DNA from 3 places in the Terrabacter sp. LjRoot27 genome. Region 2 is predicted to be linked to each of the others. Evidence: riboswitches for the same ligand, from Rfam matches in the RefSeq annotation. Region 2 holds a riboswitch; each other region holds the start of a gene.

Region 1 (2,252 bases), 3.1 Mb from region 2:
GAACGTCGAGCATCAGGCGAAGTCATGCACCGAGGTGGAGCTGGCGAGGGGACTCGAACCCCTAACCGCCTGTTTACAAGACAGGTGCGCTACCAATTGCGCCACGCCAGCACGTCTGGGCGCGAGCGCCGCGGACGGGCGAAAGCGTAACCGAGCCGGACGGCATACGCCCAAACCGCGAGCACGACCCGGCCGCGGAACGTGAAGGACGGCCCCGCGCAAACCCAGGGGTTGGTTGCGCGAGGCCGTCCGGCACAGTTGTATCAGGAACTCACGGGAGTCGCAGAGTCTGGCCCACGAAGATGAGGTTCGGGTTGGTGACGCGGGCGCCGTTCGCCTTCCAGAGCGCCTTCCAGCCGCCGGACACGTGGTAGCGCGCGGCGATCTTGCCGAGCGTGTCGCCGCGGTGCACGGTCATCTTGGCGCCCTTGGCGGTGTTCGTGACCGCCGGCTTGGTGGCGTACGTCTTCTTCTTGACGACCTTCTTCGTCGTCACCGGCTTGCGGACGGTCGACCGCGAGACCGGGGTCGTCGTGGCGCCGCCGTTGGCGCGCGTCAGGCCCGCACGCTTCGAGCACACCGGCCAGGCGCCGGGGCCCTGGGAGGCGAGCACGCGCTGCGCGACGGCGATCTGCTCGGCCCGGCTGGCGAGGTCGGCTCGCGGTGCGAAGGCGGTGCCGCCGTAGCCGCGCCACGTGCTCTGCACGAACTGGAGGCCGCCGTAGTAGCCGTTGCCGGTGTTGATGTGCCAGTTGCCGCTCGACTCGCACGCGGCGACGCGGTCCCAGACCGAGGCGGCCTTGGCCGACCCGCCCGTGGCGATGCCACCGACGATGGTGGCGGCTCCAGCGATTCCGACTCCCGCGATGCGCTGCTTGGCCGAGACCTTCTTGGCCGCAGCATGCTTGGACATGTACTGCATGGGTGATCCTTCCTGACGCGCGCCTGCGGGGTTAGCTGTCGGGTTGGGGCGTCAGGTGCCCCGTCGCGGATGCGACTTCACCCCGAGACCAGATCTCGTCCTCTTGCCATGCGCTCGAACACACATGCACTCACTGGTCACACTGGGTCCCCCGTCCTCGCCCGGCCCACGGATGTGGGCTACATCCCTGGCTGGCGAGGCTCGGCGCGCTCAGGGAAACGGATTGATGGGTGTCCATGTGAAGTTGTGGGAGCGTTCGTGTGGAGCCGGACGCGACGAAGCGACCCGGGAGCCGAGTGGTGATGCTCCCGTTCGACCCGAGAGTCGAGGCCGCCGAGCACTGACGGTACGGGACGTTCCTGCAGCGCACAAGACACGTCGAGACACTTCCGTGATCTTTTTCCCAGCCGTTTTCAGGGGTTGATGCGCTAGGACCACAGGGCCCGCACAGAGACCGCACGGAGACCGCACGGAGACCGCACGAGGACCGCACGAAGGCCCCACAGACCCGCGAACGGGACCTCGGCTCACCGAGGCCCGGCGCTCACGGCCCGAACGGGTTGGTCGTGAAGGGGTCCCACGTCAGGCTCGAGCCGTGCTGCAGGGCCACGAGCGCGGCCACGACTCCGAAGACGGCGAGCAGCACGGAGACGATCTGGGTGGTGAGGCCGGCCGGCACGAGCCGCCGCGCCATCGAGCGGGACCCTCGTCGCAGCGAGGCCCCACCGGGGCCCCACCAGAGCATGAGCAGGCCGAGGACGCCGCCGACGGCGAGCGTGATCGGCGCACCGGGCCCGAGGTCGGTGCCCTGCGTGCCGGCGAGGAGCAGGGCGGCGGCGAAGATCCCGGCGAGCGCCACCGCCACGGGCAGGAGCAGGCCGACCCCCGTCGCGATGATGCCGACGACGAGGTGCCACGGGCTCGAGACGACGGCGAAGGGCACGTCGCTGCGCCGTCGGCCGAAGTCGTAGCGGCGCAGGACGAGCGCCGTGACCGAGCGGTCGGTGGCGCGGGCGAGGGCCGAGAGCACGACGAGCACGACGAGGGCGATGCCCGGCCACGCCATGAGCGCACCGACCCAGGCGATCCCGACCGCGGCGAGCAGACCGGTGCGCATCGGCAGGCCGATGCGGGGGTCGCCCTCGCGCTGGACGGGCTCGTCCTCCTCGTCCCACTCCTCCTCGGGCCAGTAGCCCTGCGGTCCCTGCTCGACGTCCTGCCCACCGCGCCCGTGCCGGGCGTCGTAGGCCTGCGCGCCGCCCCAGTCGTCCGGCGAGGCGGGCTCGTCGTCCCAGCCGTGGTCGTATGCCGCCGGGTCGGGATCGGGTGC
Region 2 (2,252 bases):
CGGACAGCAGAAGGGCCCGGTCGCGGTGACCGGGCCCTTCTGGACTGGAGCAGGCGGCACGAATTGCACGTACGTCTTCCTTCTGGAAGAAGGCTGTTCTGCTACTGAACTACGCCTGCGAGGCGTCGCCAACCGTAGCAAGACTCGGGGTGCGTCGTCCAAACGGACGCGCCGGATACTCGACCCAGTGGTGCCCGCAGGTCCCAGCCGCCCGCCGCCCCGGCCTGACCCGGCCGAGCGCCGAGGTCGAGCCCCAGCGCGTCAGGCCCGGGCGACCGTCAGGAGCCGTCGCGCAGCCGGCGGGCGAAGGCCGACGACCGAGCCCGCAGCTCCTCGACGCGTCGCTCGACGAGGGCGAGCGGGTCGAGGCCGCCCTCCATGCCGTTCGGCAGGCGCCGGACGTGCGTCGAGCAGCTGAAGTCGGCGTGCACGAGGGTGCCGAGGCTGTTGCCCTCGCGGCCGGACGCCCCGGCCCGGCGGGCCACGAAGAGTGCCACCTCGCTCGTCGCGAAGACGTCCTCGCACCACGCGCACATCGCGCTCGCCTTGCGCGTCCGCTCAGCGGTCCGGAGGAGGAAGCCGACGGGTTCGTCGTCGACGGGGACGACGGCATACGCCCGTTGCGGGTTGCTGCGGTCGACCCAGCCGAGGTAGTCGAGCGACTCCCATCGGGCGCCGAGGTCGAGGTCGGCGGGAAGGGTGGCCTGCTTCGCCTCACGCCGGGAGGCGTTGACGAAGGAGGCGCGGATCTCGTTGTCCGTCAATGGTTTCACGGTCTGTTCCTGTCAGACGGGCAGGACCGGGTGACCCGGTCAGCCGGGGTGGGGGAGGTGGAGCGGGACCGTGACCGCTGAGCAGGCCATGACGGCCACCCACCTCTCCGCGGGCCTCCCCGCTGACGACTGACGTGCTCCGACGGAGCAGCGTCCATGGTGCGTCGCGACGTCCCCGGTGGTCCACCGAATATCCGGCCGCCCGGCCCCCGAGGGCGTATGCCGTGGGCGTCCGGGAGTGCCCATCCAGCCTCCGCGGATGTGTCGAATGTCCGCCGAGGCGGCATTTGACCTGTCAACTATTGCCATAATCTGCCGTTTCGCGACCTTTTCGTGACCTGTCTGTCACCGTCGATGGATGCTCATCGCCCGGGGTCTCCCCCGAGCGGCCCACCGGACGCCGAGTCCTGTCCACCGGTGGGGCAGCCACGCAATAACGGACAGGAGTGGGGGACCCACTTTCGGGCCGGCCAGCCGGTCCTTGGGGTGAAGCCGCATCAGCGGCCGGGCATCTTCCGCCCGAACCCGACAGCTCACCTCACAGGCGTGGGAAGGAATCCACCATGCCCACTTCTACCCTTGCACGCCGAATTCCCTTGCAGTCCCTGGCGATCACGCCACTTCTCGCAGCCGCCCTCCTCGTCGGGACGGGTAGCGCGCCGACATCGTCGGTGACGCACCAGGCGGCCCCCAGCGCGGGCACCGCGCCTGTCACGATCAAGGCCAAACCGGTCGCCTACGTCTCGGCCGCCGTGCGAGCCGCGCGAGGACGGACGGCCGTCAAGGTCGCGGCCGCCCAGCAGGGCGACCCGTACCGCTACGGCGCGGCGGGGCCGTCGGCGTTCGACTGCTCCGGCCTCGTCTACTACACCTACCGCACCCGTCTCGGCGTCGGCGTCCCGCGCACCGCCAACGCCCAGAGGCTCGCCAGCGTCCGCATCAGCAAGTCGAACCTCCAGCAGGGCGACCTCATCTTCTTCATGTCCGGAGGTCGGGCCTACCACGTCGGCATCTACGCCGGCTACGGGAAGGTCTGGCACTCGCCCAAGCCCGGCCAGCGCGTCCAGCTCTCGAGGATCTGGACGACGAGCTGGGTCGCGGGCCGCATGCCCTGACCCCATCGATCGCACCGACGGCCCCGACGGCCCGTGACGCACGAAGGCCCCGACCGGCATACGGTCGGGGCCCTCGTGTCGTGTGGAGCGAGCGACGGGAATCGAACCCGCGTATCCAGCTTGGGAAGCTGGCGCTCTACCATTGAGCTACGCTCGCACGGGCCGCCCGGAGGTGCCCCGCGAAGGGTCCGCAAGGCGGCACGCGGCGTCAGTGTAGCCGACACCGCGCCAGTGCCAGGAACGCGACCCCAGGGGCCGAAACCGTCATGGATCTCGCCAAGCAGACCGCCTTCGTCGACCACGTCCGCGAGCGCGGTGGGGCGAGTGCCCAGGTGGCCGTCACCCTCGAGCAGTTCTTCGAGGG
Region 3 (2,252 bases), 500 kb from region 2:
CCACTCGGGCCCCACCGTGTCGCAGACCGTCGCCCGCATGGAGCGCGACGGTCTCGTCGCCGTCTCGGGCGACCGCCACCTCGAGCTGTCCGACCACGGCCGGCTCCTCGCCACCCGCGTCATGCGCAAGCACCGGCTCGCCGAGCGGCTGCTCGTCGACGTCATCGGCCTCGAGTGGGAGTACGCCCACGACGAGGCCTGCCGGTGGGAGCACGTCATGTCCGAGAAGGTCGAGCGCAAGATCCTCGGCCTCATCGGGGAGGGCCTCGAGTCGCCCTACGGCAACCCGATCCCCGGTCTCGAGGAGCTCGGGGTGCGCCAGGACGAGGACTTCCTCACCGGCCTCAGCACCCTGACCGCCGCCGTGGGAGCCGCTCCGACCGTCGTGACGATCCGGCGCATCGGCGAGCCCGTCCAGGTCGACCCGGAGGCGCTCGCGCTGCTGACGAGCGCCGGCGTCGTGCCCGGCGCCCGCGTCGAGGTCGTCCGTGACGGCGGCCGGGTCCTGGCCGTCCGCGAGGGCAGCGAGCCCTCCACCGGTGTGTCGCTGCCCGACGACGTGGCCGTCCACGTCTTCTGCCAGGCTGCCTGAACACGCCGTATCCGGCAGGGTTTGCCCCCGTCTGCGGGGTCGTTTTGGCATGCCTTGCCACACCTCGTCCGGCCCGGATCCGAGGTCGCTGAAAATTCTTTGACTTCCGGGAACTCGAAGGTGACAAGGCACAGGTACTTGGGTACGGTGGGCGAACTTGCTCTCCCCGTCGAGTGAGTGCCCCGGGTCGGACCGCCTAGTCCTGCCATCGACCTGAGGCTCAGTACGAACCGCATGGCAGGAGCGGGGGAACCACTTTCTCCGGGCGTCGAGAGACGCCCTCGGGGTGAAGCCCTCCGTGGACCGATCACGGTCCGAGCGAAGGCCGGGCAGTACCTCCAGCCCGAACCCGACAGCTCACCTCGTAGGCGTCGAGAGGTCAAACGTGGCTCAGAACGTTCCCGGGCGCCACCGCGCCCCCGGTCGCTTCAACGCGATCTCGGAGCTCAAGACGATCGCCAAGGAGTCGGCCCAGCCCGCCGTGAAGGGTGCGGCCATCGTCGCGGCCTCCGGTGGCCTCGTCGCCTCGTTCGCCGGCACGGCGAACGCCGCTGACGGTTCGAGCAGCGCCGTCGCGGGTCCCGCGGCCGTCGGCCCCGCCGCCGGCACGCTCAAGGCCGGCAACGCCCTGTCGGCGATCGGCTACGCCAAGCCCGCCCTCAAGCAGGCCAAGGTCAAGCCCGTCGTCATCGAGGACGTCAAGGTCAAGACCGAGCGCGCCGCGAAGAAGGCCGCCGAGAAGGCCGCTGCCGAGCGTGAGGCCGCGCAGGAGCGCGCGTCGCGCTCCGGCTCGACCACGCGCGCCGCCCTCAACGTGGCGCCCAACCCCAGCGCCACCGGCATCGTCGGCATCGCGCAGTCCTTCTTCGGTGTGCCCTACGTCTACGGCGGCACGACGCCCTCCGGCTTCGACTGCTCGGGCTTCACCTCCTACGTCTACCGCCAGGCCGGCATCTCGATCCCGCGCACCGCGTCCGCGCAGGCCGCGGCCTCGACGCCGGTCAGCAACCCGCGCCCCGGCGACCTCGTCTTCTTCGGCTCGCCGATCTACCACGTGGGCATCTACGTCAGCCCGGGCCGCATGATCGACGCCCAGCGCCCCGGCACCGTCATCGGCAACCACTCCATCTGGACGACGCCGTCGATGTACGGCCGCATCTGAGCGGTCACCTCTCACGCCTCACGACGAGCCCCCGCCGGATCCCGGTGGGGGCTCGTCGGCTTCCCGGTGACGCGAGCGTCCGTGGTTGACTGAGTCGATGACCGACCACTCAGCCGCCGAGTCCACGACCCTCATCGAGCTCGACCTCTGGAGCGACCTGGTCTGTCCCTACTCCTGGGTCGCGAAGCGCCGCGTCGAGGCCGCCGTCGCCGCGTTCGAGCGTCCCCACGACGTCACCGTGCACCTGCGCTCCTTCGAGCTCGACCCCGACGTCCCGGCGGGCGGGTCGGTGCCCGTCAGCGAGCACCTGTCGGTGCGCCACGGCGGCGACGCGGGTGCCGGTCGGCTGATGAACGCCAAGGCCAGCGAGGTGGCCGAGGCCGACGACCTCGTCTTCGACTGGGACCGCGCCGTGCGCGCCAACACCTTCGACGCGCACCGGCTCTGTGCCCTCGCGGGCGAGATGGGCGGCCCCGCGCTGCGCTCCGCGGCGGTCGA

What was found. A riboswitch is a leader RNA that binds a small molecule or an ion and turns the genes downstream of it on or off. The one in region 2 is predicted to bind cyclic di-AMP.
Region 1: linked by a shared signal. The riboswitch ahead of ACSQ2D_RS04300 (transglycosylase family protein) and the one ahead of ACSQ2D_RS18700 (C40 family peptidase) in region 2 are both predicted to bind cyclic di-AMP.
Region 3: linked by a shared signal. The riboswitch ahead of ACSQ2D_RS16370 (C40 family peptidase) and the one ahead of ACSQ2D_RS18700 (C40 family peptidase) in region 2 are both predicted to bind cyclic di-AMP.

Annotation. Positions count from the first base shown of each region.
Region 1 is NZ_CAXUSS020000001.1:924,181-926,432, reverse strand. It holds tRNA gene ACSQ2D_RS04305 (tRNA-Thr) at 36-111, opposite strand; gene ACSQ2D_RS04300 (transglycosylase family protein) at 272-922, opposite strand; cyclic di-AMP (ydaO/yuaA leader) riboswitch at 926-1,099, opposite strand; gene ACSQ2D_RS04295 (protein kinase domain-containing protein) at 1,467-2,252, opposite strand, start outside.
Region 2 is NZ_CAXUSS020000001.1:4,054,580-4,056,831, reverse strand. It holds tRNA gene ACSQ2D_RS18710 (tRNA-Gly) at 46-119, opposite strand; gene ACSQ2D_RS18705 (FBP domain-containing protein) at 279-773, opposite strand; cyclic di-AMP (ydaO/yuaA leader) riboswitch at 1,193-1,335, shown strand; gene ACSQ2D_RS18700 (C40 family peptidase) at 1,337-1,888, shown strand; tRNA gene ACSQ2D_RS18695 (tRNA-Gly) at 1,972-2,045, opposite strand; gene ACSQ2D_RS18690 (hypothetical protein) at 2,155-2,252, shown strand, end outside.
Region 3 is NZ_CAXUSS020000001.1:3,553,617-3,555,868, reverse strand. It holds gene ACSQ2D_RS16375 (metal-dependent transcriptional regulator) at 1-592, shown strand, start outside; cyclic di-AMP (ydaO/yuaA leader) riboswitch at 800-975, shown strand; gene ACSQ2D_RS16370 (C40 family peptidase) at 978-1,754, shown strand; gene ACSQ2D_RS16365 (DsbA family oxidoreductase) at 1,852-2,252, shown strand, end outside.